DNA from 3 places in the Kitasatospora sp. NPDC002227 genome. Region 3 is predicted to be linked to each of the others. Evidence: riboswitches for the same ligand, from Rfam matches in the RefSeq annotation. Region 3 holds a riboswitch; each other region holds the start of a gene.

Region 1 (9,659 bases), on a different contig from region 3:
CCGCGCCGCGCAGCCGCTGGTGCTCGGCGCCATCCATGTTGAGCAGGGTCGGCCGCCACGAAGTCATCGGCAGCAGCCGGGAGTCCGGCTTCAGCCGCCCCTCCCGGGGCACCCGCCAGCGCCGCGAGTCCTTGGAGAACAGCTGCTCGTTGCGGGTGAGTTCGAGCAGTTCGGCGTAGCCGAGCACCAGCCAGGCCTCCACGCCCGGCTCGAGTTCGATCGGCGCCACGGCGCCGTGCCGCTCACGCATCCGCGCGTACAGCCCGTGCGGGTCGTCCGCCACCGCGCTGCCGTACAACGGCGTGACGTCCACCGGGGCTTGGTGTGCCGGACAGCCCGGCGGCGGCGCGGCGGCCGCGGCCTTCGGCTGGGGAGTGGTCATGACTGCGGCTCCAGGACGGCGGTCGAGTGGAGGTGCGCGACGAAGTCGATCAGGAGATCGTAGGAGGCCCGGCGGTCCCGCGCATCGCAGGCCAGGATCGGCACCTCGGGCAGCAGGTCCAGCGCCTCGCGCAGCTCCGGCTCCGGGTAAGTGGGGCTGTGCGGGAAGGCGTTGACGGCGATGGCGAACGGGATCCGCTGCTCCTCCAGGCGCCCGAGCACCTCGAAGCTCTCCTCCAGCCGGAGGGTGTCCACCAGCACGATGGCGCCCAGCGCCCCGCGCGAGAGGTCGTCCCAGAGCGGCCAGAACCGCTGCTGCCCGGGCGTGCCGAACAGGTAGAGCGCGAGCCGGGAGTTGAGCGTGATCCGCCCGAAGTCCAGCGCCACCGTGGTGCTGGTCTTGTCCGGCCGCCCGGTGAGGTCGTCCACCCCGGCCCCGGCGGCCGTCATGGTCTCCTCGGTGCGCAGCGGGGCGATCTCGCTGAGCGAGCCGACCAGCGTGGTCTTGCCGACCCCGAACGGGCCGGTGACCAGGATCTTCACCGCGCCCTGCACGGTGGCCGGGAGGTAGTCGGGGGTCGGCTCGGCGGCGCTGGTCTCAGCGGAGCTGGCGGAGGCCAAGGAGCACCTCCTCCAGGAGGGTCGCGGGCAGGCGCTCGGCCCGCTCGACGGGCGGCCTGACCTGGACGGCGCCGAGGTCCCACAGGTCGCCGATCAGCACCTTCACCACCCCGAGCGGCAGCGCCAGGTGGGCGGCTATCTCGGCCACCGAGAGCAGCTCCCGGCAGAGCGCCAGGATCCGCCGGTGCTCCCGGCCGAGCCCGCTGTCCGCCGTGGTCACCACCGCCGGGGCGGCACAGACCAGGCTCTCCAGGGCCAGCACGTTCCGGCTCGGGCGGCTGCGTCCGCCGGTGATCACGTACGGCCGGACAGGACCGTTCACCGGGCGTCCCCGCCCGCGGGTTCGAAGCGCGGCGGGCTGGTCAGGTGGGTGCCGATCCGCTCGACCAGCATCTGCATCTGGTACGCCACCAGACCGGCGTCCACGGCCTCGCCGGTCACCACGGCCAGGTGCGCCCCGGCGCCCGCGGCCACCAGGAACAGGTACCCGCCGCCGTACTCGACGATGATCTGCCGGGTGGTCGAGCGGTGCCCGCCGAACCCCTGGGCCACCCCGCGGGCCAGCGACTGCAGGCCGGAGCAGGCCGCCGCCAGCCGTTCGGCGTCCTCCCGCTCGATCCGCTCGCTACGGCCGATCTCCAGCCCGTCGGCGGAGACCACCACCGCGTGCTGCACCTCGGGGACGTTGACGATGTCGGCGAGCAGCCAGCCGAGATCAGGACTGGGAGTCATGGGGTTCTCCGGGACGCTGGGGAAGTCGGGGGAGTTCGGTCTCGTACGGCAGGCCCTCGTACGGCCCGCCCGGGTACGGCGGGCCGTCGTACTGCTGGTCCTGGTACGACTTGCTGGCGGCGGACCGGCCGCTGGCGGTGCCGGCCTGGAAGAGCGACATGAAGGTCTGCGCCTCCAGGGCCGAGCGCGGCGGCACGGGGGCACCGCCGAAGTCCTCGGGCGGTGGCACGGGAGCCGTGCCACGGCGGTTGGTGCGGCGCGGCAGGGCGCGCGGGGGTTCGACGGGGCCCTCGCCCGCCGGGCGGGCGTGCGCGCCCCGGCCGCGCTGGGGGAGTACCGGGGTGACCAGCTCCTCCATGCCGTCCGGCACCGGCGGCAGGCCGCTGGGCAGCGGCTCGGTGAGCAGCGCGTGCGGCAGCAGCACCACCACCCGCACCCCGCCGTAGGGCGAGGGCGCGGAGCTGAGCGTGACCCGGAAGCCGTACTGCTCGGCGAGGCGCCCGACGGCGGCCAGACCCAGCTGCGGCACCTCGCCGAGGCGGGAGACCTCCAGTGTGGAGCCGCCCGCGAGGGCGTTGGCGGCCTTCTCCACGGCCTGCTCGGGCATGCCGACCCCGCCGTCGTCGATCTCGATCACGGCGCCGTTGTGCACCGGCATCAGCGTGACGAACACCTGGGTGGAGGGCGGGGAGTAGCGGGTGGCGTTGTCCAGCAGCTCGGCCACCGCGTGGATCAGCGCCTCGGCGGCCGCGCCGACCACGGCGGTCTCGATCCGGCTGCGCACCACGACGCGCTGGAACGGCAGGATGCGCGACTGCGCGCCGCGCACCACGTCCTCCAGCGAGACCGGCTCGGGCCAGTGCCGCCCGGCGCGGGCGCCGCAGAGCACGGCCAAGGTCTGGGCCAGCCGGGCCTGTTGGGCGGCGGCGTGGTCGGCCTTGAGCAGCCCCTCGAGCAGCGCCGGGTCGTCGTGGGTGCGCTCCATCTCGTCCAGCCCGGCCTGCTGGTCATGGGCCATCACCAGGATCCGTCGGGCGACACTCAGGAAGGCGCGCTGGGTCGAGGTGTTGAGCTCCTGTTCGTGCAGGATGGCGGCGCTCTCGGCGTCCCGGCGGGCGCTCTCCTCGTGGAGCCGCTCCCGCAGTGCGGCGTTCTCCTCGCCCTGCTCGGCCAGTCTGGCCCGCAGATTGGCGGCGACCGCGTGGTAGCGGGCGGCGGCCAGCAGCGAGAGGGCGGCGAGCACACCGGCTGCGGTGCTGAACCACTGAGTCGTCGTCACGCCGCGAATTCTAGGGCGATGATCCTATCCATGGGTGAGCAGTTCTGACGTTGAGTGACCTGATTGCGTCGGTTTTCGGCCCTTGCGTGCAGCGGTAGTCGGGTTTCGGCCATCTCCCGGCCACCTTCCCAGCCACTGCTCAGCCTGGTCAGCGGATCGGCGGGCCGCTCGGGCCCGTCCGGCGACGGCCCCACCAGCGGTGTCCCGCCGGTGGCCGGATCGGGTGTCAGGCCCGGGCGGTTGGCGAAGAGCCCGGGGCCGGCCGCCCGCTCACGCCCCGGCGCCGAGGCGGCGCAGGACGACCACCGTCCGGTCGTCCGCGACGTCCGGGGCGACCAGCCGCAGCAGCTCGGCCGCCGGGTCGGCCGGGCCGCCGGTGCGCAGCAGCGGGGCCGCCGCGGCGAGCAGCCGTCCGATCCCTTCGTCGATGTCCTCGCCGGGCACCTCCACCAGCCCGTCGCTGTACAGCAGCAGGGCGTCCCCGTGCTCCAACTGCCCGCCCGCGGCGGGGAAGGAGGCCCCCGGCAGGATCCCCAGCGCCGGCCCGCCGGCCTCCCGCAGCTGCCAGCTGCCGCCGAGCGCCCGGTGGTAGTGGGCGGCCGGCGGATGCCCGGCGTGGAACAGCCGGTACTCCCCGCTGGAGGGCCGCAGGGCCAGGTGCACCGCCGTCGCGAACTCGTCCTCCCAGTCCAGCCGGCACAGGTAGTCGTTGGCCCGCGGCAGGAAGGACTCGGCGGGCACCGAGCCGAGCAGCATCGCCAGCGCCCCGGAGAGGTGCATCGACCGTGCGGCCGCCCGGCTGCCCTTGCCGGAGACGTCCACCAGGACGACCTCGAGCAGGTCACGCTCGGCCCGGTGCGAGGCGAGCAGGAAGTCCCCGGAGAAGAAGGCCCCGCTCACCGGGGCCAGTGCCCGGTGGAACCGCCAGTCCAGCAGGTGCACCGGCATCCGGCCCAGCGCCCTGGTCCGCTCGGAGAGTTCGAGCAGCATCGAGTCGCCCCGGGTGCCGCGCAGGCCGAGCCGGGTGCGGTAGCGCGAGGTGAGCAGCACCAGCACCGCGGCGGTCACCACCACGATCGCCGAACCGGGCCGCAGCCCGTACGGGGTGCGGACGAAGAAGTCGATGACCAGGCCGGCCGCGACCGGCACCATCAGCATCAGCTGGCGGCGGGTGTGCAGCACGAACCCGCCGCAGATCACCGGGAAGACCAGAGTGGAGGGCGGGCACAGGTCCGGCCAGCGGACCGACACCCAGGTGAGCAGGCCGGTCAGGCCGGTGAGGACGCCGAGGGCCGTCCGCTCGGCGGCGGTGTCCCCGTCCAGGAGCCGGCTCAGCCACCGGCCCAGCGGTCCGCGCCGCAGCCGCAGCCCCACCTGCCGCGCCACCGTCGTGACTGCGGGCACCCCCACCTCCGCGCGGGACCGATCCGGACAATCCGCCCAATCTATCCCGCGCCGCTCTCCGAGCCGGGGAGGCGGGCGTCACTGCCCGTCGGACTCCCCGTACGTCTGGACCGGCCCGGCCGCCACCGGCCGCAGCCGCCACGCGGACCGGGCTACCTCGAACGCCCGACGCACCGCGCCGCCCGCCCTCTCGGCCGGCACCGCCCCGGCCGTCGCCGTCACCGGCGAGGCCGTGCGCTGGCCCGGGATGAGACCGGTGGTACGCGCGGTCTGCGTCATGCTGCCCACACCCCTTGCTGAGATCCGCTGCTTCCCGAACAGTACGTGCTCAGTCTGAGGGACAACATGCGTCGGATTGGTCTCGAATTCCCACCCAAATCCGTACCGGTCGTGACCAACCGACACACACTCAGCTCCCGTCGGGCGCCGCCGCCACGGTCGGGGTGCCTCGCGTCCCCCGCCGGAGGCGGGTCTCAGCTCCCGGCGGGCGGCCAGTGCCGCAGGCCCTCGGTCAGGACCCGGGTCAGGCGGTCGCGGGTGGCCGAGAGGTCCGCCGCGAGCTGGAAGGCGCCGGCGGTGGTCAGGGAGGCGAAGCCGTGGGCCATGGCGCGGACGGTGCGGGCGGCGTGGACGGCCTCCTCGCCCGCCAGGGCGTAGCCGCGCAGGACGGCGATGATCACACCGACCAGCCGGGCGGCGGCCTGCTGCAGGTCGGCGTCGTCCTGCGGGGCCTGGGGGAGGGCGGCGTAGCGGTACGGGGAGCGCCCGGCGTAGGCGAGGTAGGCGTCGAGCAGGGCGGCCACGGCTTCGTCGCGGCTGAGGCCAAGGACGGCCTCGCCGAGCTCGGTGGCCAGGTCCTCGGTGACCCGGACGGCGATCAGGCGCCGCAGCTCGGGCAGCCCGCCGGGCACGTGCTTGTAGAGCGAGGGGGTGGCCACGCCCGCCTTCGCCGCCACGGCGGCCAGCGTCAGGCCCTCGGGGCCCTGGGCGTCGAGGAGTTCGAGGGCGTGGTCGACCACGGCCCGCGGGGTGAGTCCGGCGCGCGGCATCAGGCCACCTCCGCCAGGAAGGGCAGCAGCGCCTCGGCGGTGGCCTGCGGGAACTCCGCCATCGGGTAGTGGCCCGCGCCCTCGATCAGCACGGTCCGGGCGTTCAGCGCCTTCGCCTGCCGCTCGGCGACGGCGGCGGGGGAGGGGAAGTCGGGGTCCTTCTCGCCCATGATCACCAGCGCCGGGCTCTGCACGTCCGCGCCCCAGCCGACCGGCGCGGAGTCGCCGAAGACGTAGCCGCGGGTGGCGACCCGCCGCCCGGGGGTGCGCAGGGCGTCGACCAGCCCGGCCACGTACGCGTCGTGGTCGGCCGGCTTGGCGGTCGGGAATGCCATCTTCCGCAGGTAGAGGCCCCAGAACGCCGGGAACCGGAGCACCGTGTGCCCGAGCGCCTTGACCATCACGCGCTGGAGGGCGTTGGCCGGCAGGTTCTCCACGAACCCGTCGATCAGCGCGATCCCGGCCACCCGCTCGGGGGCGAGCCCGGCGGCCTTGACCACCGAGGCGGCGGTGTACGAGCTGCCGACCAGGGCGGCCCGCTCGATGCGGAGGTGGTCGAGCAGGGCCAGCGCGTCCGTCGCGATCGCGGCGGGGGAGTAGTCGTCCCACTCGATCGAGGACTCGCCGAAGCCGCGCAGGTCCATGGTGACCACCCGGTGCCCGGCCGCGAGCAGCAGCGGGCGCAGGTGCCGGTAGGCCTGGCGGGAGTCGAGCATCCCGGGCAGCAGCAGGACGGGGGTGCCCTCGCCGGAGCCGCTGTCGTCGAAGGCGATCCGGCCGCCGGGGAGGTCGAGGTACTGGGTGGCGGCGGTGCTGGGCGCGTTGACGGTGGCGTTCACTGCGTTCTCCTCGTGGCCGGTGCGCTGTGCCTGATAGCCATAAAGCTAAGGCTAATAGCCTTAGCCGTCAAGCCCTCGGACGCGCGCCGTCGCGCTCGCCGCCGTGGGGTACCGTCTCGGGACCCGTTCGACGCCGTCGATCCGACGCAGCCAAGGAGCCCTCGTGCCGTTCATCAACGTCAAGCAGCTGTCCGGCCGCACCGACGAGCAGAACGCGGCGATCACCCGCGAGCTGACCGCCGCCTACGCCCGGATCACCGGCGTGGCCGCGGAGAACATCTGGGTCGCGATCGAGGAGATCCCCGCCACCCACTGGTCCTCCGGTGGCGTCACCTTCGCGGCCAAGCGCGCCGCCGCCCAGGAGTAGTGGGGCCCACCTCAGGCGGCGTCCACCCGGAAGGGGTCGTGCTCGGCCAGCAGCTTGTCGAGCCTGGCCTGGTCGACCCGGCTGGTGAGGGCGCCCTCCTCCTGCCGGTCGCGGATCACCTTGGCCAGCGTGAACGCCGAGGTGATCTCGTAGAGCAGGCCGACGGCCAGGAATCCGCGTACCCAGGAGCTGACGGGCAGATAGGCGATGCCGATGGCGAGCGCGGCGCTGGCGAGGCCGAAGGACAGGATGGCCTGGAGGTAGTAGGCGGAGGTGGTCCGGCTCTGCAGCTGTGTGGTCATGTCATCCAGGATCGCCAACTCCCGCGCGCGGCACCTGAGTACGGATACTCAACCGTTGCCCGTCCGGGCAGTGGGCAAATCGGTCCTAACCGCTCGAAACATGTCAGAGGTCTGGACCGAGATGTTCAGTGGCTTGGAATCAGGGGCCACTCGGATTAACGTTTGATAACGCAGCGCGGTCGGCAACGCCGTACCCGAAACGGCACCGTGCGCCGTCGCCTAATCCATGGACCCGCCCTCACCGGTGGGCCCGGGAGCCGGGGAACCACGTTCCACTGGGGTGAATCAGCCGGGCCCGCCCGGCCGTAGGAGACCTTCCTGCTCCGAACCCGTCAGCTAACCCGGTAGGCGCGAAGGAAGGAAAGGAGCGCGCCTCCCGTGGCGTCGACGCACTCCCCCGTGGCCCCCGGCCCGGCCGACCACCTGCTGGACGAGCTCGTCATGCCGACGGCCGACGAAGGCGCCCGCCACCGGATGCCCCGCCAGGCCCGGGTCGGCGGCCCGCTGATCGGCGTCACCGCGATGGCCGCCTCACTCGGCGCCACCGGCTTCGCCGCGGCCGCCACCGCGCCCACCGCGCCGGTCACCACCCCCGACGAAGCCCCGGTCACGGCCGACCCGGGTCTCGCGCTCGCCGCCCGCATCCAGCAGCAGGCCGACGGCAGCCGCACCGCCGCGGAGGAGACCCGGCTGGCCGCCGCCCAGGAGGCCGAGGCCAAGCGGGCCGCCACCCAGGCCGAGACCCAGCAGGCCCCGGCCCCGGCTGCCACCCCGGCCCCCGCCGAGCAGCCGGTGGCCGACGGCTTCGCCCTGCCGGTCAGCGGCTACGCGCTCACCGCCCACTACGGGCAGTCCGGTTCGTACTGGTCCCAGCTGCACACCGGCCTCGACTTCGCCGCCCCGACCGGCACCCCGGTGGTCGCCGTCGCCGCGGGCACCGTCAGCTCGGCGGGCTGGTCCGGCGCGTACGGCTACCGGGTGATCCAGACCCTGCCGGACGGCACCGAGCTCTGGTACTGCCACCTCTCCGCGATCACCGTGGCCTCCGGCCCGATCGCCCCCGGCACCCAGCTCGGCCGGGTCGGCGCCACCGGCAACCCCCCGGGCCCGCGCCCGGGTGCCGCCCCCGCCGCCCCGCACCTCCACCTGGAGGTCCGCCCGGCCGGCGCGGCCCCGGTCGACCCGCTGCCCTGGCTGCAGGCCCACGGCCTCCAGCCCTAGGGCCTGTCCGGCCGGTCTTGCCGGGCGCGCGACGCCGGGAATCCCGCCTGGACGCACGCCCGAATCACCCGAGTACGACCCGGTACGAGGGTGACTCGGGCACACGCCCAGCCGGGCCCCCGACGCCGCGCGCTGATCCGACAAGACCGGCCGGACAGGCCCTAGCCGCCCCCTACTCCTCGCCGTCGCCCTGTGCCGCCTCCTGGGCTGCTTCCTGCGCGGCCAGGTACGCCTCGATCTCCGCCGAGCCCGGCTCGGGGGCGAGAGCGGGGTACTCCAGGAGCAGCTCCGGCAGGCCCGGGACCGTCCACTCGCCGAGCAGGCGCAGCGCCTCCCGGGCCACGGCCGCCTCGAACTCGGGGTAGTCGCCGGAGAGTTCGTCCGGCATCGGCAGGCCGAGCGCTTGCCTGTCGGCCAGGTTGTCGTAGCTGCGCCGCATCAGCCACTGCTCGAGCAGCAGCCGGGCGCCGTCGGTGGCCATGCCCACCGAGATCACCCGGGTCGGCCCCCAGCCGCCGTCCCCGCCGACCCAGTCCAGCGTGCCGTCCTCCTCCAGCGCCCCGAAGGCCGCCAGCCGATCGGCCTCGGGCAGCTCCCCGAAGGCGTCCAGCCAGGCCCGCACCGCCGCCGGGTCGCCCTCGTCCACCCCGGCCGCCCGCAGCAGCAGGGTGTAGAGCCGGGGCCAGGTCACCAGGTGCGGCTGCCGCAGCAGCCCGCACAGCAGCTCCCCCTGCCACTCCGCCTCCGCGTGCAGCCGCTCCCACCGCTTGGCGTTCAGCCGCCGGGCCGCCCGCTGACGGTCGATCAGCAGCCGCACCGCCTCCCCGTACGCCTCCGGCTCGGCCGCCGGCTGCACGTACAGGTACATCCGCTCGTACAGCAGCTGCTCCACCACCGGCGAGCTCAGCTCCGGCCACCCGTCGTGCAGGTGTGCGTCGCCGAGCTCGAGCAGCGTCAGCACCGCCCGCACAGCGGACTCGGGCAGCGGCGGGTGGCCCGCCTCGGCCGCCCAGGCGAGCAGATCGGCGGTGCGGGTGTGCGGAGTGAGCTGCAGGTCTTCGACGTTCACCCTGCGTACGGTATCCGGTGGGTCGGCCGGGCGGCGGTATCGTCGGTGGCTCGGCAGACGGCGGAGGAGGAACCGGTGGACGTGAACCCTGCGGCGGCGAGCGGCCCGGTGCGGCTGCTCGGGCCCCGGCTGGCGATCCGCGAGTTCCACCACACCCCCGAGGACGTGGACTCGCTGCACGCCGTCTTCGGCGACCCGGAGACGGCCAAGTACCTGCCCTTCGAGCCGCGCGACCGCGAGCACTGCGCCGACCAGATCGTCCACTTCCTCGACGAGGCCGAGGCCGAGCCCCGCACGGTCTACCGCCTCGCCGTCACCCGGCTGGCCGACGGCGAGCCCGAGTACGCCGTCCCGATCGGCAACGTCGCGCTCGGCCTGGAGGGCAACCGCGCCGC
Region 2 (9,659 bases), on a different contig from region 3:
CACCAACTGGAGGTCACCGCCGGGGAGATCGCCCAGGCGCGGGAGGCGGACGGCAAGCTGCTCGGCGGCGAGGACGGCCTGGTGCGCGCGCTGGTGCTCAAGCAGTACGTCCCGGCGGGCGAGATCGACGCCTTCTACCACCAGCAGCTGGGCATCCAGAAGCTGGCCACCGCCGCGGGCAAGGACTCCCGCACGGCCGACGGTGTCGCGGCCATCCGCAGCGCGCTGGCCACCGCGGGCGAGGAGCTGAGCATCCAGGTCAACCCCCGCTACGGCTCGTGGGACTCGAAGCAGATCTCGCTGGTCGACAGCGCCGACGCCTGGCTGCCGCAGCCGGCCGCCTCGGCCTGAGGCCGGAGCGGGATCCGCTAGGTTCGGAGCGTGGAGACTCCGAAGCTGATCCTGCTGACCACCACCCACCGCGTCGCCCCCGGCCTGCTCTCCTGGCCGGCCTGGGAGGCGCTGCGGGGCGCCGCCCGGGTGCTCGCCGCCGATCCGGCGCACCCGCAGCTGGGGCCCGTCCGCCAGGCCGGGGTCGCGGTGGAGCTGGTGGAGCGCGGCAGCGCCCCCGCGCTCGCCCGGCTGCTGACGGAGGGCGGGGCCGAGGCCGGCGGCGGCGTGGTCTGGCTCGGCAGCCCGGACGGCGACCCGGGGCTGACCGACGCGCTGGCCCGGATCGCCGTCGAGCAGGCCGGGCAGGTGCCCGAGATCGAGGTGCTGCCCGGCTCGTACGACCTGCCGGGCGCCCGGCTGCTCGACCTGGTCTCGGTGATGGACCGGCTGCGCTCGCCCGGGGGCTGCCCCTGGGATGCCGAGCAGACCCACGACAGCCTGGTGAAGTACCTGGTCGAAGAGGCCTTCGAGCTGGTCGAGGCGATCGAGGAGGGCGACCGCGAAACGCTCCGCGAGGAGCTCGGCGACGTGCTGCTGCAGGTCTTCTTCCACTCCCGGATCGCCGAGGAGCACCCCGAGGACGCCTTCACCATCGACGACGTCGCGGGCGACATCGTCGAGAAGCTGATGTACCGCCACCCGCACGTCTTCGGGGACGTGGACGCGACGGAGACCGCCCAGGTCGAGGCGAACTGGGAGGAGCTGAAGCAGGCGGAGAAGCAGCGCGAGTCGGTGCTCGACGGGGTGCCCGGCGGGCTGCCCGCGCTGGCGTACGCGGCCAAGCTGGTCTCCCGGGTCCGCCGGGCGGGCTTCACCGGCGTGCCGGACGCGCCGTACGAGCTGCCCGCCGAGCTGACCGCGGATTCGGCGGGCACGCTGCTGCTGGCCGTGGCGCAGCGGGCGTTCGACGAGGGTGTGGACGTGGACGCCGCGCTGCGGGCCGCCGCTCGGGGCTACCGCAGGGCGGTGCGCGCGGCCGAGGGGTTGCCGGAGGACTGACGCTGCGGCGGCACGACCTCGCCGATCGCCTCGCCGACCAGGGCGAGCAGCTCGGCCAGCGGGTCGAGGTGGCGGGGCAGCTCGTCGAGGGAGACGATCCGCTCCCCGCCGGGGCCGGTCACGCAGAACAGGTCGATCGGGCCGAGGTGCTTGGCGGCGGTGGCCACCAGCGCGGCGACGTCGCTGGGCTGGTGGACGTCGCTGCTGACGCCGACCACCGGGCAGCCCGGCCGGTCGAGCTCGGCGGCGAGGTCCTCCGCCACCCCCGGCAGCTGGTCGGCGATGAGCATGCCCTTCGCCCCGGCGGCCGCGAACCGGCGCGCCAGATCGGCCCCGGACCCACCGCGGAGTACCGCGATCACCACCACTGCCCCGGCTACCCGCATGACCTGCTCCTCCTTGAGCAATCCGCCCCTGGTGGCACCGCACCGCCGCCAAGGAACTGTCGGAGGATCGTAGGCACGCGACGACCCCCCGCAACAGGGAATACCCGCCAGGTGACCAGGCTCACGCCTGCCGGGGCGGGATACCTTCCTCCGGCGTGAAGGTGACCGGCAGCTCCCGCAGGCCGCGCATGATCAGCCCGCCGCGCCAGCGCAGCTCCTCCGGGTCCACCGCGAGCTCCACGTCCGGCAGCCGGGTCAGCAGCGTCCGGAAGGCGATGCGCCCCTCCAGGCGGGCCAGCGGTGCGCCGATGCAGTAGTGGATGCCGTGGCCGAAGCCGAGGTGCGGGTTGTCCGCGCGGGCCAGGTCCAGGGTGTTCTCGTCGCTGAAGCGGGCCGGGTCGCGGTCGGCGGCGGCCAGCACGACGAGCACCGGGTCGCCCACCGCGATGCGCTGCCCGCCGATGTCGAGCGGCTCGGTGGCGAACCGCCAGGTCGCCAGCTCCACCGGTCCGTCGTAGCGCAGCATCTCCTCGATCGCGGTGTCCACCAGCTGGCCGTCGCCCTCGGCGAACGCGGACTGGAGCAGCGCCCGCTGGCCGGGGTTGCGGAACAGGGCGAGGGTGCCGTTGCCGATCAGGTTGATGGTGGTCTCGAACCCCGCGAAGAGCAGCACGAAACACATGGCCGCCGCCTCGTTCTCGGTCAGGTGCTCCCCGTGGTCGCTCGCCCGGATGAGCCCCGAGATCAGGTCGTCGCCGAGCTCCGCCCGCTTCCGGTGGATCAGGTCGGCCAGGTAGGCGCGGATCTGCTTGACGGCCCTCGCCACACCGCCGCGCGGGCCGCCGCCGTGCCGGATCATCATGCCCGCCCAGTCGCGGAAGTCGTCCTGGTCCTCGGCCGGCACCCCGAGCAGGTCGCAGATCGCGTAGATCGGCAGCGGGAAGGCGAACTCGTGGATCAGCTCGGCCGAACCACGGGCGGCGAACCCGTCGAGCAGGCGGTCCGCGAGGTCCTGCACCCGGGGCTCGAACTCCGCGACCCGGCGTGGCGTGAACGCCTTCGACACCAGCCGGCGCAGCCGGGTGTGGTCCGGCGGGTCGATGTTGAGCAGGTGGGTCATCAGGTTGGCGCTGCGCTCGCCCGGGATCCCGGTCTTCCCCTTGGCGTGGTCCGGCTCGTCGTGGTGCGCCGGGTTCTTGCTGAGCCGGCTGTCCGCGAGCGCCTGGCGGGCGTCGGCGTAGCGCGTCACGAGCCAGGCCTCGACGCCGCTCGGCAGCTGCGCCTTGTGCACGGGTGCGTGCTCGCGCAGCCACGCGTACGCCGGGTAGGGATTGGCGGCGAATCCCCAGGTGAAGAGCTCAGGCCGATCAGACATACCCCGACGGTATCCCGCCGTGGCGGTCCTGGGCCCGCCAGGCCTCGGGCCCGGTCCGGGAGTCGTCTGACATACCGTCATATCTGTTGTGCCGCAGGCGATTGCGTATGGCAACGAAGTGGTCTTCAATCGGACGGGGAGGGCGAAGGGGGAGGTATGCGCTCAGGGGGCGGGCGGCCGCGCAGGCGGCCGGCTTGGCTGCGCAGGCAGCGGGGGGCCCGGGCGTCCGCCGCGGGGCTCGTTCTCGTGGGCTGCGTCACGCTCGGCCTCACCGCCTACGGCACGGTGGACCAGGGGTTCGGCAACTTCGCGCTCAACATCGGCGTCGAGGGCATGGTCACGCTGACGGCGATCGCCGTCATCGGCCCGCTGGTGCGCAGCAACCAGGAGGGCATCTTCCGCTTCCACCCCAGCCTCAACTACCGCCGGTTCCTGGAGCAGACCGAGCAGGCGCGCCGGCAGGTGCAGATCCTCACGACGTTCACCCCGCTGCTCCAGGAGGGGTACGCCGAGCGCTTCCTGCTGAACGTCCGCAGGCTGCTGCGGTCGCAGGTCCAGGTCGAGGTACTGGTGGCGAACCCGGACTCGCTGACCATGCAGCAGCGGCAGCGGGAGCTGGCGGTGCGGGGCGACGACGTGATGGGCGGCATCCACGAGAACATCCAGACGCTCCACCGGTTCGTCTCCGAGCTGCCCGCCGAGGAGGCCGCCCACCTCTCGGTGCGGATCTACGACGCGAGCGCGTCGGTCATCATGCACCGCTGGGACGACCGCAGCCTGATCTCCTTCCTGCCGACGGACCGCCTGGCGGAGGAGGGCTCGCACCTGGAGATCCCCATGAACTCGCCCATCGGAGCCTTCGTGGAGGCGCGCTACAGCGAGCTGTGGAGCGACGCGGCCACCATCAGCCTGGACGAGTTCATGACCACCAGGCTGACCCTGCTGGGCGACGGCAGGCCGGGCACGCCGCTCGCGGGGCACTACGTGACGGTCGACGGCGCGGTGTTCGTGGCGTCGCCCGGCATCATCGCGGCCCAGGCGCTCCACCGGGAGCGGGCCCTGCAGGTGCACGACGGCTCGGCCGCCTACGACGTGGTGGTGCTGGACCCGGACGACACGGAGAACCACGGGCAGCTGCTGGCCGCCTTCCGGCGCAAGTACGGGAAGATCGACCTGCACACGCTGGTCCGCCTCCATCGGACGGACGAAGGCTGAGCGGGCGCCCGGCGGCTCAGCTCCAGGCGGCGTAGTACCCGGTGAGGGTGGCGCGCAGGCTCTCCGTCAGCTTGGGGACGAACTCCGGGGGCGGCGAGAAGACCGGGTGCAGCGACTCCACGGCCTCGGTGTAGTGGCGGCGCAGCTGCTCCTCGATCCGCACCGGCCACTCCGGCGTCACCCGCCAGCGGGTCTCGTAGCCGGAGGCCATCATCTGGTCGACGCAGCCGTCGACGATCTCGGCCCGGGTGCCGGCGGACAGCGGCGGGCGGACCGGGGTGAACGGTGCGAGTTCCTCGACCAGCGGCCCGCCGCCCTCGACCATGGCGGCCACGTGCTTGGCGAGCAGCGGTGACTGGTGCAGACCGTCCCGGTAGGTGCCGGTCACCAGCCAGAGACCGTCGACCCCGGCCGGGCCGATCAGCGGAAACCCGTCCGCGGGCACCGGCCGGTTGCCGACCTGGATCGCGAGCAGGGAGGCCTCGGGCAGCTTGGAGTAGAGCTGGTCCACGGCGCACTCGAGCAGGAACTGCACGTCCCGCACGGTGCCGTGGCTCCGGGGCTGCTCCACGAGCACATTGGTGGCGCCCACGTAGAGCACGCCGTTGCCGCGCGGCAGGCAGTGGATCCCGCAGGCGAAGGCCCGGTTCGGGCTGCGCAGCACGGAGGAGCTGGTGGTGCCGTCCTTGATGCCGAAGAGGGCGGAGACGCCGTAGCCGCTCACCATGGGCGGGATCCTTCGGCGCACCTCCTCGGCCTCGCCGAGCAGGCTCAGCGACTGCGCCCCGGCGGCGATGACGACCCGGTCGCAGTGCAGCGACCCGCCGTCGGCGAGCCGGACCCCGGTCACCCGGCCGTTCCTGACCTCGGCCCGGACGGCCGCCGCGTCCACCGTGGTGCCGCCGAGCGCGGTGAAGGCGCGGTCCAGTCTGGCCAGCAGGCGGTCGGCGTCGACCCCGTGCTCCCCGGGGACGTACAGGGCACGGAGGGGGCGCGCGAGCTCGTCCGGCGAGAGCCAGTCGAGCTCCTCCGGGTCCACGTGCTCGAACGGCTCGCGGTACTCGCGCAGCGCCGACTCGATGGCGCGGAAGTTCGCGGAGTCGACCTTGGCCGTCCCGATCGAGTTGAGCAGGACCACCGTCCCACGTGCGGTGATCACGCTGTCCTCGGCGCCCGAGGCCGCGCTCAGGTCGGCGTCCCAGCGGCTCCATTCGGACCTGGCGCGGTAGTCGGTGGCGAGTTTGGCCCGGCCGCTCGGCGTGCTGAGCAGGGAGGTGGTGACCTCGCCGAAGCAGCCCAGCATCGCGCCGGCGGCGGCCGAGGCCGCGAAGGGGCGTGAGCGCTCGCCGACCAGGACGACGCGCATCCCGCGCCGCACCAGCTCGAACGCGAGCGAGGTGCCGATGACGCCGTTGCCCACCACGACGATGTCAGGACTGGAACCGTTCACTTGCTCTCCGCGTTGTGAGCCTCCGGCTTGGCCCATCGTAGCCCGCGCCCTGCTGCACCGGTACGGGAGTTGACGATGAGTCAGGAGGTGCGCCCGGGGCTTCGCCGGGCGCGTCGCCGGAGGCGCCGGCCGGAGCTCTGAATACGTATCGAACCGGACATATCCCCACGGTTTGTAGGCAATCCATGACGCCCCGTAATTCCGGTGTGATACAGGCGATATGAGCTTGTGATCTGACGTTCGCTCTGCTTACTCTCCCTGGTGTTCGCAGCTGCGAACCCCGGGGCGCGGGACGCCGAATCCTGCCCGCCGCGCCGCCGGGCACCCGACCTGACCCCGGGCAGGGGCGGAGGACCCAGGTTTGGTGCCGTCCTCCACGGCTTGGGGTGAAGCCGCGTCAGCCGAAACGTTCCGCCATGGAATGCCGAGGCCCAGCGGCCGGGCCACCTCCCGGTCCGAACCCGACAGCTCACTTCGTAGGCGTGCGGAGAGGGAATTTCATGCTGTTCACCGGTTCGGGCCGTCACCGTCGCCGCACCCAGGCCGAGAAGGCCATCGCCGTCGCGGGTGTCGCGGGCGTCGGCCTCGCACTGCCGCTGCTGGCCGCCACCGGCGCCCAGGCCGCCTCCGTCTCGACCTGGGACCGGGTCGCCGACTGCGAGAGCGGCGGTGACTGGAGCATCAACACCGGCAACGGCTTCTACGGCGGCCTGCAGTTCACCTCCAGCACCTGGAAGGCCTACGGCGGCGGCCAGTACGCCGCGCAGGCGAACCAGGCCTCGAAGGGCCAGCAGATCGCCGTCGCCGAGAAGGTGCTCGCCTCCCAGGGCCCCGGCGCCTGGCCGGTCTGCTCGGTCAAGGCCGGGCTGGGCGGGGGTGGTTCGGCCGCCGACGTGGACACCTCCTCGGAAGGCACCTCCACCCGCGCGGCGAAGCCTGCGAAGCCCGCCGAGAGCAAGGCCGCCCCGGGCTTCCCGGGCAAGGCCGGCTACGACGCCGCCACCGGCAAGTACTGGTACCAGAAGGACGGCGGCTGGTACTGGACCAGCCACCAGAGCGTCTACCGGCAGTTCACCGCCCCGGCTCAGCAGCTGAAGGCGCAGCAGGCCGCCAAGGCCCCGGCCCAGGCGCCCGCCAAGCCGGCCTCGCCGAGCCACGGCTACACCGTCCGCAGCGGTGACACCCTGTCGGGCATCGCCCAGGCCCAGCACGTGAACGGCGGCTGGCAGGCGCTGTACGACGCCAACAAGCCGACCGTGGGCGGCAACCCGGACCTCATCATGCCGGGCCAGGTGCTCCGGCTCGGCTGACCCGGCCGGCGCCGTGGCCGCCCGCCCGCCGGTGAACTACCGGTGAGTAGGCGGCCACACGGTGAGACAGGGCCAAGGTCAGCGCGGCTGCGGGGCCGGGTGCGGTTAGGCTCTGGGCGTAAGGACTCCGCCATCGTCCCCATAGGAGATGCCTCGTGCCGTCCATTGATGTCGTCGTAGCCCGCGAGATCCTCGACTCCCGCGGCAACCCCACGGTCGAGGTCGAGGTCGGTCTCGACGACGGCAGCACCGGCCGTGCCGCCGTGCCGTCCGGCGCCTCCACCGGAGCCTTCGAGGCGCTGGAGCTGCGCGACGGTGACAAGAACCGCTACTTCGGCAAGGGCGTCGAGAAGGCCGTCCTGGCCGTCATCGAGCAGATCGGCCCGGAGCTGGTCGGCTACGACGCCACCGAGCAGCGCCTGATCGACCAGGCCATGCTCGACCTGGACGCCACCCCGGACAAGTCCTCGCTCGGTGCCAACGCGATCCTGGGCGTCTCCCTCGCCGTCGCGCACGCCGCCTCCGAGGCCAGCGACCTCCCGCTGTTCCGCTACCTCGGCGGCCCCAACGCCCACGTGCTGCCCGTCCCGATGATGAACATCCTCAACGGTGGTTCGCACGCGGACTCCAACGTGGACATCCAGGAGTTCATGATCGCGCCGATCGGTGCGGAGTCCTTCTCCGAGGCCGTCCGCTGGGGCGTCGAGGTCTACCACACCCTCAAGGGCGTGCTGAAGGACCGCGGCCTCTCCACCGGCCTGGGCGACGAGGGCGGCTTCGCGCCGAACCTCGACTCCAACCGCGAGGCCCTCGACCTCATCACCGAGGCCATCAAGAAGGCCGGCTACACCCCGGGCAAGGACGTCGCGCTCGCCCTGGACGTCGCCGCCTCCGAGTTCTACAAGGACGGCGCGTACCAGTTCGAGGGCAAGGCGCTGTCGGCCTCCGAGCTGATCGACTACTACGCCGACCTGGTCGCCAACTACCCGCTGGTCTCCATCGAGGACCCGCTGAACGAGGAGGACTGGGACGGCTGGAAGGCCATGACCGACCGCCTCGGCGACAAGGTCCAGCTGGTCGGCGACGACCTGTTCGTCACCAACCCGGCCCGCCTGGCCCGCGGCATCGAGACCGGCACCGCCAACTCGATGCTGGTCAAGGTCAACCAGATCGGTTCGCTGACCGAGACCCTGGACGCCGTCGAGCTGGCCCAGCGCAACGGCTACCGCTGCATGATGTCGCACCGCTCCGGCGAGACCGAGGACGTCACCATCGCCGACCTCGCCGTCGCCACCAACTGCGGCCAGATCAAGACCGGCGCCCCGGCCCGCTCCGAGCGCGTCGCCAAGTACAACCAGCTGCTGCGCATCGAGGAGATCCTCGACGACGCCGCCGAGTACGCGGGCCGCGGCGCGTTCCCGCGCTACAAGTACGAGGGCTGATCACCCGAGCACGCCTGACCGGTGCCCCGGCGCTCACCCCGTAGGGTGGGTGCCGGGGCACCGGTGCGACTGGAGGAGGGGCGACGAGATGGCCAAGTGGAAGATCCCGGGCCGCTTGGCGCGCCCGCGCTTCACCAGCCGGGCGACCGTCCTCGTCCTGGTGCTCTGCTCGCTCGTCGCGATCCTCGCCTACCCGACCCGGCAGTTCATCGCCCAGCGGTCCGAGATCGCGGCCCAGCGGGCCAAGGCGGAGCACGCGAAGCAGCAGGTCGAGCAGCTGAGCCGGGAGCGCGCCCGCTGGCAGGACCCGGCGTTCGTCCGCACCCAGGCCCGCGAGCGGCTGCACTACGCGATGCCGGGCGACAGCTCCTTCGTCTCCGTCGACCCCCACCCCGCCGCCGCCGGCCAGCCCTCGGCGGGCAAGCCCCAGGCGGCCGCCCAGCCTTGGTACACCAGCGTGTGGGAGTCGGTCGACGAGGCCGACTCCGCCGCAACCCTTGCCCCTGCCCCCCGCTAGAGACAGCACCCAATGACTTCTGAGAACACCACCCCTGACGTCGCCGACTCCGACGTGGCCGCCATCGCCGCCCAGCTGGGCCGTGTGCCCCGCGGCCTGCGCGGCGTCGCGCACCGCTGCCCCTGCGGCAACCCGGACGTGGTGGAGACCGCGCCCCGGCTGCCCGACGGCACGCCCTTCCCGACGCTGTACTACCTGACCTGCCCCAAGGCCGCCTCGCTGATCGGCACCCTGGAGGCCGACGGCGTGATGAAGGAGCAGACCGCCCGGCTGGCCGAGGACCAGGAGCTGGCGGCCGCGTACCAGAAGGCGCACGAGGACTACATCGCCCGCCGCGACGCCATCGAGGTCCTGGAGGGCTTCCCGAGCGCGGGCGGCATGCCGGACCGGGTGAAGTGCCTGCACGTGCTGGTCGGCCACTCGCTGGCCGCCGGGCCCGGCGTCAACCCGCTCGGTGACGAGGCGATCGGGATGCTGGAGGACTGGTGGGCCAAGGGCCCCTGCGTCAGCCCCGAGGCCGTGGCCGAGCACCTGGCCAAGGTCGAGGCCGAGCGGGCCGAGAGCCCCGACCA
Region 3 (9,659 bases):
CCCCACCCCCAGCTGGGCCCGCAGCAGCCCGTCCAGCCACTGGTCCCGGCTCGCGGTCGGCCCGGCCGCCCCGGCGGCGCGGTAGAACGCGGTCAGCCGGGGCTCCCCGTAGCGCTCGGCGATCAGCCGGCAGGCGGACCAGCCCAGTTCGTAGGCCTGCGCTATGCCCACCGCCCCGGCGGTGAAGTCGCTGTCGAGCGGCAGCGCGGCGGGCAGCCGCCCGGCCTGGACGTCCTTGGCGAGTTCGGGGGCGATCTGCCGGGGCGTGCGGCCGGTCGACCGGTAGCCGGTGTAGTCGGCGACGCCCTCCGAGAGCCAGAGCGGGGTCCAGGCCCTGGTGTCGGCCCGGGTGGCCACATGGGTGGCCTCGTGGGTGGTGACGACCCGCCGGCCGAGGTCGGTGAGCTCGGCGTACGCCTCGGGGTTGAGCACCACGCGGTCGGCGGCGGACTGCCCGTCAGGGCCGGTCGCGGCGGTGGTGACGGCGGCTATGCCCTGGTAGTCCGCCGCTTTGACCCCGAGCAGCTGGGCGAACTGCTCCTCGCTGGCCGGTATCTCGAGCAGCAGCCGCCCGGCCCAGCCGCTCCCCCACACCTCGCTGACGGCCGGCACCGCGTGATCGGCCAGCGCCGCCGTCTTCGCCAGCTCCCCCGGCTCGCCGAGCCCGAGCACGGTGCTGCGGGCCCCGCGCACCACCCGTACGGCGCCCAAGTCCCACAGCGCCACCGCCCCGGCGGGCTCGTCGGAGGCCAGCAGCCACCGCCCGCCACTGCGGACGAACTCCACCCGCCGCCCCAGCAGGGCCGGGTGCGCGTCCACCCCGTCCACCCGGTAGCCGAGCTCGGCCGTGGCGCTCACCCGCTCGACGGCCGCGCCGCTCTCGCCGCCGCCCACCGTCGGCTCGCCGACCCCGGTCAGCCGGTAGCCCAGCCCGGCCAGCGGCAGCTCCGCCAGCCGGGCCAGCAGGGTGAGCTCGCCCGGCACCGCCTCCGGCGCGGCGAGCGCGGTCAGCGCCGCCCCGTCCCGGCGCAGCAGTGCGGCGGACCGGGCCGTGAGCAGCGCCTCCAGCTGGGGCCGCACCGGGGGTGGGACGGCCGGGGCCGCCTTGGGCGGGCGCCGGACCGGCGGGGAGAGCAGCGCGAAGCTCCCGGCCGCGAGGAGCAGGGCTCCGCGCCGGGACAGCACGGGCTGCTCCCCTGCACCGGTCAGACCCGCACCACCCCGCTCACCGGCATCGCGCTGACGCTCTCGTAGCGCACCTTGGCCCCCGGGTAGGGCGCGTGCACCACGACACCGCCGCCGGCGTACATGCCGACGTGGTGGGCGTCCTTGTAGAAGATCACCAGGTCTCCCGGTCGGGCCTCGGCGAGGCTGATCCGCTGGCCCGCGTGGGCCTGCTCCTGCGAAGTGCGCGGCAGCGAGACTCCGGCCTGCCGCCAGCTCCAGTACATCAGACCGGAGCAGTCGAAGGTACGGGGGCCGGTCGATCCGTAGACGTACGGGGAGCCGATCTTGGCGATGGCGGCGGCCAGCGCGGCGGCGGCCCGCTCGGAGGAGGCCGGCTGGTTGCCGAGGTCGAGCCGGTCGGTGCCCCGGGTGGCGCGGCTCTCGGCCTCCTCGGCGTCCTGCGCGGCGAGCCGGGCCCGCTCGGCGGCGCCCAGGCTGTCCAGCAGGTGCTGGGCCGTGGCGAGCCGCTGCTGGACCTCCCGCTTGCTCTCGGTCAGCGAGCGCCGCACCTGGTCCAGCTCGCCGAGCTTGGCCTGGGCCTCGGCCCGGCGCTGGTCGAGGCGGCGCTGACGGTCGACCAGCTCGTGCAGGGTCTCGGCCTGCCGGGCGGCGGCCTGGTCCAGGCTGCGGGCCCGGCTGAGGTAGCCGGCCGGGTCGGAGCTGAGCATCAGCTGCACCGTCGGGTCCATCCCGCCCGCACGGTACTCGGCGGCGGCCACCGCCCCCAGCTCGCCGCGCAGCCGGTTCAGCCCGTCCTGCCCGGCGGCGACCTCGTCGAGCAGCCGGCCGCTCTCGGCCTGCAGGCGCTTCTGGGTCTCCTCGGCGGCGTTGAACCGCTCCGAGGCCTTCTCGGCCTCGTCGTAGAGCTGGTCCACCTGCGCCTTGACGTCCTTGCGGCTGGGCGGCTCGGCGGGGGCGGCCTCGGCGGTGCCGACGGCGGCGGCCAGCACCCCGGTGGCGGCCGCCGTGATGGCCAGCGCCCGGGCGATCCTGTGCACACCCGGCAGGGGGGAACGGCGAGGCATCGACATGCGGCAGAACATAGCGAGTACTGGCGATCTAGTCCAAACCTCCCCGAACTCGAATATTCGCCCACTAATCGGACATCAGATCCACTGCCGGGGAACGCCGCAGGCCCGGCACCCCCTCGGGGGCACCGGGCCTGCGGGAAAACCGGCGGAGCGTCAGACGCGCACGATCGCCACGATCGACATCGCGGTGGCCGACTCGTAGCGGACCACCGAACCGGTGTGCGGAGCGTGGATCATCTGGCCGTTGCCGATGTACATCCCGACGTGACCGCCACCCTCGTAGATGATCAGGTCACCCGGCTGGGCGTTGGCGATGTCGCGACCGACGTTGGTGCCGGCGTTCTCCTGCTCCTGGGAGGTGCGCGGCAGCGAGACGCCGGCCTGGGCGTAGGACCACTGCATCAGGCCGGAGCAGTCGAAGTTGTCGGGGCCGGCGGCACCGTAGACGTAGGCGACGCCCAGCTTGCTCTCGGCGGCGGCGATGGCGGCGGCGGCGTAGCCGCTGGCCGGCGCACCGGGGTTGAGGGTCGTACGGGAGGAGCTGCGCGAGGCGCGGTCGCCCTGCACGGCGGCCTTGGCGTCGGCCGCGGCCTTGGCCTCGGCGGCGGCCAGCGCGTCCCGCTCCTGCTGGGTCAGCGAGTCGAGCAGCGCCGTGGCCTTGGCCAGCTTGGCCTGGACGTCCTCCTTGTCGGCCTTGAGGCTCTTGGTGGTCGCGTCCAGCTCGGCGAGCTTGGCCTGCGCCTCGGCCTTCTGGCCGTCCAGGGTGCGCTGCTCGTCCTTGAGGGTCTTGAGCGCGTCCGCCTGGGAGGCGCCGATCTGGTTGATCGCGCCGGCCTGGGTCAGGAAGGAGTCGGGGGAGCTGGAGAGCATCAGCTGCACGGTGGGCGAGATCCCGCCGTTGCGGTACTGCTCGGCGGCTATCTCACCCAGGCTCTGCTGGATGGTGCTCACCTGCGCCTGCTGACGGGCCACCTGGTCCTGGAGGGCGCCGACCTGCTTCTGCAGGTTCTGCTCCTTCTCGGTCGCCGCGTTGAACTTCTCGGTGGCGAGCTCGGCCTGCTGGTTGAGCTGGTCGACCTGGGCCTTGACCTCGTCCTTGGTCGGCGCCGGGTCGGCGTGCGCGCCGGCCTGGGAGGAGAACGCGACCGCGGTGGCGGCGGCGGCGGTCATCAGGGTGATGCGAGTCCGGCTGGCGGGCTTGGGACGACGATGGGACGCCACGAAGGCGGGCTCCTTCTTCCTACGCCGCCTACCGGGTGAGCTGACGGGTTCGGGCTGGAAGAGATGCCCTACGACGCCTCACCGGCCCACCGTCTCACGACGGCCGCCCGACCTGGCGCCGATTCACCCCGAGGAACGTGGTTCCCCGGCTCCGATCGACAGCGCCCCCGCGAGGGCTCTCACTCAGGAGGGCCAACTCTCGGCCCGCCCCGCTGCTTCTCAGACTCGGCGGTTCCACCGCCGTCACCCGGGTTGGGTGAACGACCGTGCGGTGGTTCGGGGGACCAACCTAGTAACCCAACCGTGATCGGTTCAAATCCTTGTCGGAAAAAAGTCTGAATCTGCGCCAAGTTCGCTTGTGAATGCGACCGAGCGTGACAACGAAGGTACGCGCGGCTGACAATTCCTCAACTACGGGTGACGAAAAGGCCCACCGGAGGTGTCCTGGATCACAGGAGTGTCTCGGTGGGCCTCGGCGTGTCGAAGGGTCAGACGCGGCGGATGGTGTTGATCGACATGACGCTGACGTCCGCGATCTTGACGACGTCGCCGGTCTTCGGCGCGTGGATGAACTTGCCGCCGCCGATGTACATCCCGACGTGGTGCCGGTCGTTGAAGAAGATGAGCAGGTCGCCCGGCTGGGCGTCGGCGATCGAGGGCACCCGGGTGCCGACGGTGGCCTGCTCCTGCGAGGTGCGCGGGATCGACACACCGGCCTGCGCGTAGGCCCACTCCATCAGGCCCGAGCAGTCGAAGACGTTCGCGCCCTCGGCACCCCAGACGTAGTCGTGGCCGAGCTTGCTCTCGGCGGCGGCCACCGCGGTGGCGGCGTAACCGCTGGCCGGCGGCAGGTTGGCTAGCATGGCGCGGTTGTCGCTGCGGGAGGCGCGGTCGCCCATCACGGCGGCCCGGTCGGCGGCGCTCAGCTGGCTGAGCAGGCGCTTGGACTCCTGCAGCTTCTGCTGGACCTCGGCCTTGGCGTCGTTGAGGACCTTGGTGCTGCGGTCGAGCTCGGCGAGCACCTCCGCGGCTTCCTGCTTCTGCTGGTCCAGGCGGCGCTGCTCGTCCTTGAGGGACTTGAGCGTCTGCGCCTGGGTCGCGGTGACCTCGGCGGCGCTGGAGGCCTGCTCCAGGTAGCCCTGCGGGTTGGAGGAGAGCATCAGGGCGACCGAGGAGTCGATGCCGCCGTTGCGGTACTGCTCACCCGCGACGGCCGCGAGACCGGTGGCCAGCACCTGCATCTGCTCCTGGCCGCGGGCCACCTGGTCCTGCAGCTGGGAGGCCTGGGTACGCAGCTGGTTGGCCCGCTCGTTGGCACCGTTGTAGGCCTCGGAGGCCTTCTCCTGGTCCTCGTTCAGCTTGTCGACCTGGGCCTTGACCTCGTCCACGGACGGACGGCCGGGCGCAGCGTGGGCACTCACCTGCGCGGACAGGGCGACCGCGGTCGCTGCGGCAGCCGTCAGCACGGTGACCCGTGCGCGGCTCGGCTGCTTGGGGCGGCGGTGGGAGGCCAAGGGTGTTGCTCCTTCTTCCTGCTGGACTCACCCGATCAGGCGATAGTCCGGAAAATAGGTTTGACGCCAGACCCTAGTGAGTTTGGAGCGGCTGCGCCACTCTCCGACCCCCACGAACTTCCGTACCCGGAGCGGATTCACGCCGCCGACACAAGCCCGCCACAAGCGACGGGCCGCCGTTCAGCTCCGCGCCAGCCGGTTGAGCAGCAGGATCGAGTTCACCGGCCGCGCCCCGGCCTTGCGGACCCCGTCCGCCACCTCGCGGTCGGTGGAGACCACCACCACCGGCCGCCCCTGCGGCTCGGCCCGGACCAGACGCCGGATCAGCTCGTCCGCCGTCTCCCCGGTCCGGCTGAACCGGACCCGGACCCCGCGCGGCGGCGCCATGATCACCGGCACGTCCAGGTCCTGGCCGTCGAACACACAGGTGACCTCCGCCTGGGTGCGCTGGGCCAGCATGGCCAGACCGCCGAGCAGCCGGATCCGCTGCTGCTCCAGCGGCAGCGCCGGGTACCCCGTCTTGGTGACGTTGTAGCCGTCCACCACCAGGTGCACCTGAGGGATCGCCAGCAGCTGGTCGAGCAGCGCCGGGTCGTCCTCGGCCAGCGCCCGCCGGGCCACGTCGTGCGGCGAGGCCGAGCCGGGCACCACGGCCTCGACCAGGTCCGCCGGGTGCAGCTGGGCCACCGGCAGGGCCAGCTCCCGCTGCAGGCCCTGGGCGGCGTGCAGCACGGTGTCGAGCAGCAGCCGCAGCCGCATGTCCTCCACCGAGCGCCCCTCCCGGGCGGTGCGGCGGCCCGCCTCCAGGAGGGTCTCCAGCTCCACCACCCGGTGCCGCAGCCGCCGGGCCTCGCTCTCGGCGGCGCTGCGCTCGGCCGAGGTCAGCGCCTTGGCCGCGTCCAGCTCCGACTGCAGCCGCCGGGTCTCCGCCTGGGCCCGCCGGGTGTCGCTCTCCAGGCTGCGGACCTTCTTGCGCAGCGAGTCCGCCTCCTTGCGCACGCTCTCGCCCTCGGCCCGCTGCCGGTCCAGGTCGGCCCGGGCCTGGGTCCGCAGCTCGGCCAGCTCGGCCTGCAGCTTCTCCACCAAGCGGGCGGCCTCGGCGGCCATCCCCTCGGCCCCGGCCCGCTCGGCCTCCTCGCCGGCCTCGGCCACCAGCCGGCTCCACCCGGCCGGGCGCAGCAGGTAGGCGGCGGCCGCCACGTCCATCGGGTCGGCCGCGCCGGGCACGCTGCCGGCCTCCAGGGCCTTGACCAGATCGGGCTGCCCCAGCCGCAGCCGGTCCGCTATCCGCACCCGGAAGGCCGGCTCGGCCTCCAGCGCGGCGGCCAGCGCCGGGGCGGCGTACTTCGCCCGGCGGGCGGGGGTGAACTTGGCGTACTGACGCAAGGACGCGGGCAGGTCGGCCGCGGGCAGGCCGCCGAGCGCGTCGGCGGCAATGCCCACCACGCGGCGGCGCACGCCCTCGGGCAGCGGTCGGTCCAGCTTCTCGGCCAGCCTGCCCTCGCCGGGCCCCGCACCCTCGCCGGGCTCGGCGGCCGCGGGCAGGGCCGCGGCGGCCTCGGCCTCAGCGGGCGGCTGCCCCTGCGGCTCGGCCGGCCCCCTCGCTGCGTCCACCACGTCCTCGGCTCCGATCCTGCGGTGCGAGGTCCCCACGGCCGATTGCCGCTGCCCTTGAACCCACCGCTCTCTGCAATTGTCCCGGGTACCGTGCCCCACCCGGGACCACGCCACACTCCCGCCGGATCCGGCGGGAGGACCGATCCTGCTACTCGGCCTCGCCGGCCGCCGGCTCCTCGGCCCCCGGCCGGGCCACCAGCTCGACCTGGTCGACGGCGTTGCACCAGCGGCAGCGCACCGACTCCAGCGTCTCGGTCAGCACCTCGGTCTCCTCGACCTTGGCCTCACCGGCCAGGTCGAAGTGCAGGAACTCGATCACCCTCGAAGACCTGGTCACGTCGAAGCGGGTCAGGTTGCCGCACAGCGTGCAGCGCCAGCGGGTCTCAGCGGTGGGGGCGGCGATGGTCATCGTTGGAGTCCTCATCTCTGGTGGCCCGACAGCTATGTACGGCGCTGTACAGCCGTCTCGGAACGGCCCAAGCCTATTGCCTGCCCGTGAGCGCCCGGTCACCGGTCCAGGCCCTGAGACCTCGAGCCGTTGACCCACTCGCGGGACAAGCGGTCTAGCCCGGGCCTTCGGGAGGAATGCTCGCTGGCATGGCCGTCTCCCTCCTCGACCGGCTCGGTGTGCGCGGCGCCGGCCCGGGCGGCCGGGCCCCGGTGGCCACCCTGGCCCTGATCGCCCTCTGCCTGCTCACCGTGCTGGTGAGCCCGAGCTCCGGCTTCAACCCGGCGTACGGCACCGGCCCGGCCCGGGCCTGCGCCGAGCAGCGGTACGAGCAGCGCTGGGGCGCCGTCCCGGCCGAACTGACCAGCGGGCGCCCGCTCGACGCCGAACAGCTCGCCGCCCTCCCCAAGGCCACCCCCGACTGCGCCCTGGCCCCCACCCCCGGCAAGCTCCCCGTCCTCTCGGTGCTCAGCTCCCTCTTCGTGCACGCGGGCTGGCTGCACCTGCTGGGCAACGTGCTCTTCCTCTTCGTCTTCGGCCCCGGCCTGGAGGAGCGGCTCGGCCGCCTGCGCTTCCTCCTCCTCTACCTCACCGTCGGCTACCTCGCCGCCTACGGCTACGCCCTCGCCGAGACCGGCCGCCCCGACGGCCTGCGCGCGGTGGTCGGCGCCTCCGGCGCGATCGCCGGCGTCCTCGGCGGCTACCTCCGCCTGTACCCCCGGGCCCGGGTCACCGCGCTGGTGCCGGCGCTCCTCTTCCTCCCGCTCCGGCTGCCCGCCTGGCTGGTGCTCGGCCTCTGGTTCGTGCTCCAGTGGTGGTCGGTCCGGTCCGGCGGGCCCGGAGTGGCGTACCTGGTCCACGTGATCGGTTTCGCCACCGGGTACCTGGCCGTCCGGCCCGCCCCCGCCCGCCGGATACGCTGGCCGCGTCCCCCATGGCAAGGAGAAGCCTCGTGATCACCGCGATCGTTCTGATCAGGACCAGTGTCGACCGCATCCCCGAGATCGCCGAGGCGATCGCCGCCATCGAAGGCGTCAGCGAGGTCTACTCCGTCACCGGCGGCTACGACCTGGTCGCCATGGTCCGCGTCCGCGACCACGACGACCTCGCCACCGTGATCCCCGGCCGCCTCAACAAGGTCCCCGGCGTCGAACACACCGAGACCCAGATCGCCTTCCGCACCTACTCCAAGCACGACCTGGAAGCGGCCTTCGCCCTGGGCCTGGACGACGAGTAGGTCACACCCCCAGGGGCGCGGGGACCTGCGCGAAGCGGTAGGCCGCAGGCCGTACATGGCCGGTCGCGCAGTTCCTCGCGCCCCTGGGTGGTGCAACCGGTGGTCAGCGGCGGGTATCGGCCACGCAGCGGCCGCCTTCGTTCCGGTACGTCCACTTCGCCCCGTCGGCGACCAGCTCCCGCACCGCAGCCACGAACCGCTCCACATGCTCCACCGGAGTCCCCGCCCCGAAGCTGACCCGGATCGCGTTCAGGCTCCGCTCCCCCGGCAGCGACGCCTCAGGAGCGCCGCACTCGGACGGCGCCGCCTCCTCCCCGCCCAGCAGCGTCCGCACCAGCGGATGCGCGCAGAACAGCCCGTCCCGCACCCCGATCCCGTACTCGGCCGACAGTGCCGCCGAGAAGTGCGAGCTGTTCCACCCCTCCACCACGAACGACAGCACCCCCACCCGCTCGGCATCCGCCCCGAACAGGCTCAGCACCTTCACCTCGGGGATCGAAGCGAGCCCCTCCCGCACCAGCGAGATCAGCTGCTGCTCCCTCGCCTCGAGCGCCTCGAACCCCGCCTCCGTGAGCGCCCGGCAGGCCGAGGCCACCGCGTAGGCGCCGATCACGTTCGGCGACCCCGCTTCGTGCCGGGCCGGCCCGAGCTGCCACTCCACCGCGACCGAGCCGTCCGCCTCCCGGGCCACCGTCCGCGAGGCGCCCCCGCCCGCCAGGTACGGCTCCGCCGCGTCCAGCCAGTCCGAACGCCCCGCCAGCACCCCGGCGCCGAACGGCGCGTACAGCTTGTGGCCGGAGAAGGCGACCCAGTCCACGCCCAGCTCCCGCACCGAGAGCCGGTGGTGCGGCGCCAGCTGCGCCGCGTCGAGCACCACCCGCGCGCCGTACCGGTGCGCCACCGCCGTCAGCTCGGCGACCGGCCACAGCTCGCCGGTCACGTTCGAGGCCCCGGTCACGCACAGCAGCTTCGGGCCCTGCCCGGCCCCGGCCAGCGCCTCCTCGAGGCGCAGCACGGCTTCGTCGTGCGAGCGCGGGGCGCGCAGGTAGCTGACGGTCAGTCCCTCGCGGCGCCAGGGCAGCAGCGAGGCGTGGTGCTCGGTCTCGAAGGCGAACACCCTGGTCCCGGCCGGGACGGCGCCCGCCAGCAGGTTGAGCGAGTCGGTGGTGGCCCGGGTGAAGACGACCTGGTCGCCCTCGCGCAGATCGAGGAACTCCTCGACGGTGCGGCGGCTCTGCTCGAACAGGTCGGTGGACAGCTGCGAGAGGTAGCCGGCCCCGCGGTGCACGCTGCCGTAGTACGGGGCGTAGGCGGCGACGTCGTCCCAGACCCGCTGCAGGGCGGGCGAGCTGGCGGCGTAGTCG

What was found. Region 3 has a riboswitch for cyclic di-AMP ahead of ABT095_RS16860 (C40 family peptidase). Riboswitches for the same ligand answer to the same signal wherever they lie in the genome.
Region 1: it holds a riboswitch for cyclic di-AMP, as region 3 does, so the genes downstream of both, ABT095_RS22790 (M23 family metallopeptidase) here and ABT095_RS16860 (C40 family peptidase) in region 3, are expected to answer to the same signal.
Region 2: it holds a riboswitch for cyclic di-AMP, as region 3 does, so the genes downstream of both, ABT095_RS03260 (transglycosylase family protein) here and ABT095_RS16860 (C40 family peptidase) in region 3, are expected to answer to the same signal.

Annotation. Positions count from the first base shown of each region.
Region 1 covers NZ_JBEOWY010000026.1:64,980-74,638, forward strand. The annotation lists gene ABT095_RS22735 (cytochrome P450) at 1-382, opposite strand, end outside; gene ABT095_RS22740 (GTP-binding protein) at 379-1,002, opposite strand; gene ABT095_RS22745 (DUF742 domain-containing protein) at 980-1,324, opposite strand; gene ABT095_RS22750 (roadblock/LC7 domain-containing protein) at 1,321-1,734, opposite strand; gene ABT095_RS22755 (ATP-binding protein) at 1,718-3,013, opposite strand; gene ABT095_RS22760 (PP2C family protein-serine/threonine phosphatase) at 3,284-4,417, opposite strand; gene ABT095_RS22765 (hypothetical protein) at 4,496-4,696, opposite strand; gene ABT095_RS22770 (TetR/AcrR family transcriptional regulator) at 4,891-5,466, opposite strand; gene ABT095_RS22775 (alpha/beta fold hydrolase) at 5,466-6,305, opposite strand; gene ABT095_RS22780 (tautomerase family protein) at 6,469-6,672, shown strand; gene ABT095_RS22785 (YiaA/YiaB family inner membrane protein) at 6,684-6,974, opposite strand; cyclic di-AMP (ydaO/yuaA leader) riboswitch at 7,181-7,339, shown strand; gene ABT095_RS22790 (M23 family metallopeptidase) at 7,353-8,195, shown strand; gene ABT095_RS22795 (hypothetical protein) at 8,368-9,264, opposite strand; gene ABT095_RS22800 (GNAT family N-acetyltransferase) at 9,340-9,659, shown strand, end outside.
Region 2 covers NZ_JBEOWY010000002.1:309,292-318,950, reverse strand. The annotation lists gene ABT095_RS03290 (SurA N-terminal domain-containing protein) at 1-351, shown strand, start outside; gene ABT095_RS03285 (nucleoside triphosphate pyrophosphohydrolase) at 382-1,392, shown strand; gene ABT095_RS03280 (SDR family NAD(P)-dependent oxidoreductase) at 1,347-1,778, opposite strand; gene ABT095_RS03275 (cytochrome P450 family protein) at 1,900-3,153, opposite strand; gene ABT095_RS03270 (hypothetical protein) at 3,400-4,368, shown strand; gene ABT095_RS03265 (NAD(P)/FAD-dependent oxidoreductase) at 4,385-5,818, opposite strand; cyclic di-AMP (ydaO/yuaA leader) riboswitch at 6,136-6,317, shown strand; gene ABT095_RS03260 (transglycosylase family protein) at 6,319-7,128, shown strand; gene eno (phosphopyruvate hydratase) at 7,284-8,570, shown strand; gene ABT095_RS03250 (FtsB family cell division protein) at 8,659-9,087, shown strand; gene ABT095_RS03245 (DUF501 domain-containing protein) at 9,100-9,659, shown strand, end outside.
Region 3 covers NZ_JBEOWY010000015.1:146,013-155,671, reverse strand. The annotation lists gene ABT095_RS16870 (hypothetical protein) at 1-1,185, opposite strand, end outside; gene ABT095_RS16865 (C40 family peptidase) at 1,206-2,258, opposite strand; gene ABT095_RS16860 (C40 family peptidase) at 2,412-3,479, opposite strand; cyclic di-AMP (ydaO/yuaA leader) riboswitch at 3,490-3,653, opposite strand; gene ABT095_RS16855 (C40 family peptidase) at 3,968-4,993, opposite strand; gene ABT095_RS16850 (NYN domain-containing protein) at 5,174-6,538, opposite strand; gene ABT095_RS16845 (hypothetical protein) at 6,759-7,019, opposite strand; gene ABT095_RS16840 (rhomboid family intramembrane serine protease) at 7,208-8,014, shown strand; gene ABT095_RS16835 (Lrp/AsnC ligand binding domain-containing protein) at 8,011-8,295, shown strand; gene ABT095_RS16830 (aminotransferase class V-fold PLP-dependent enzyme) at 8,399-9,659, opposite strand, start outside.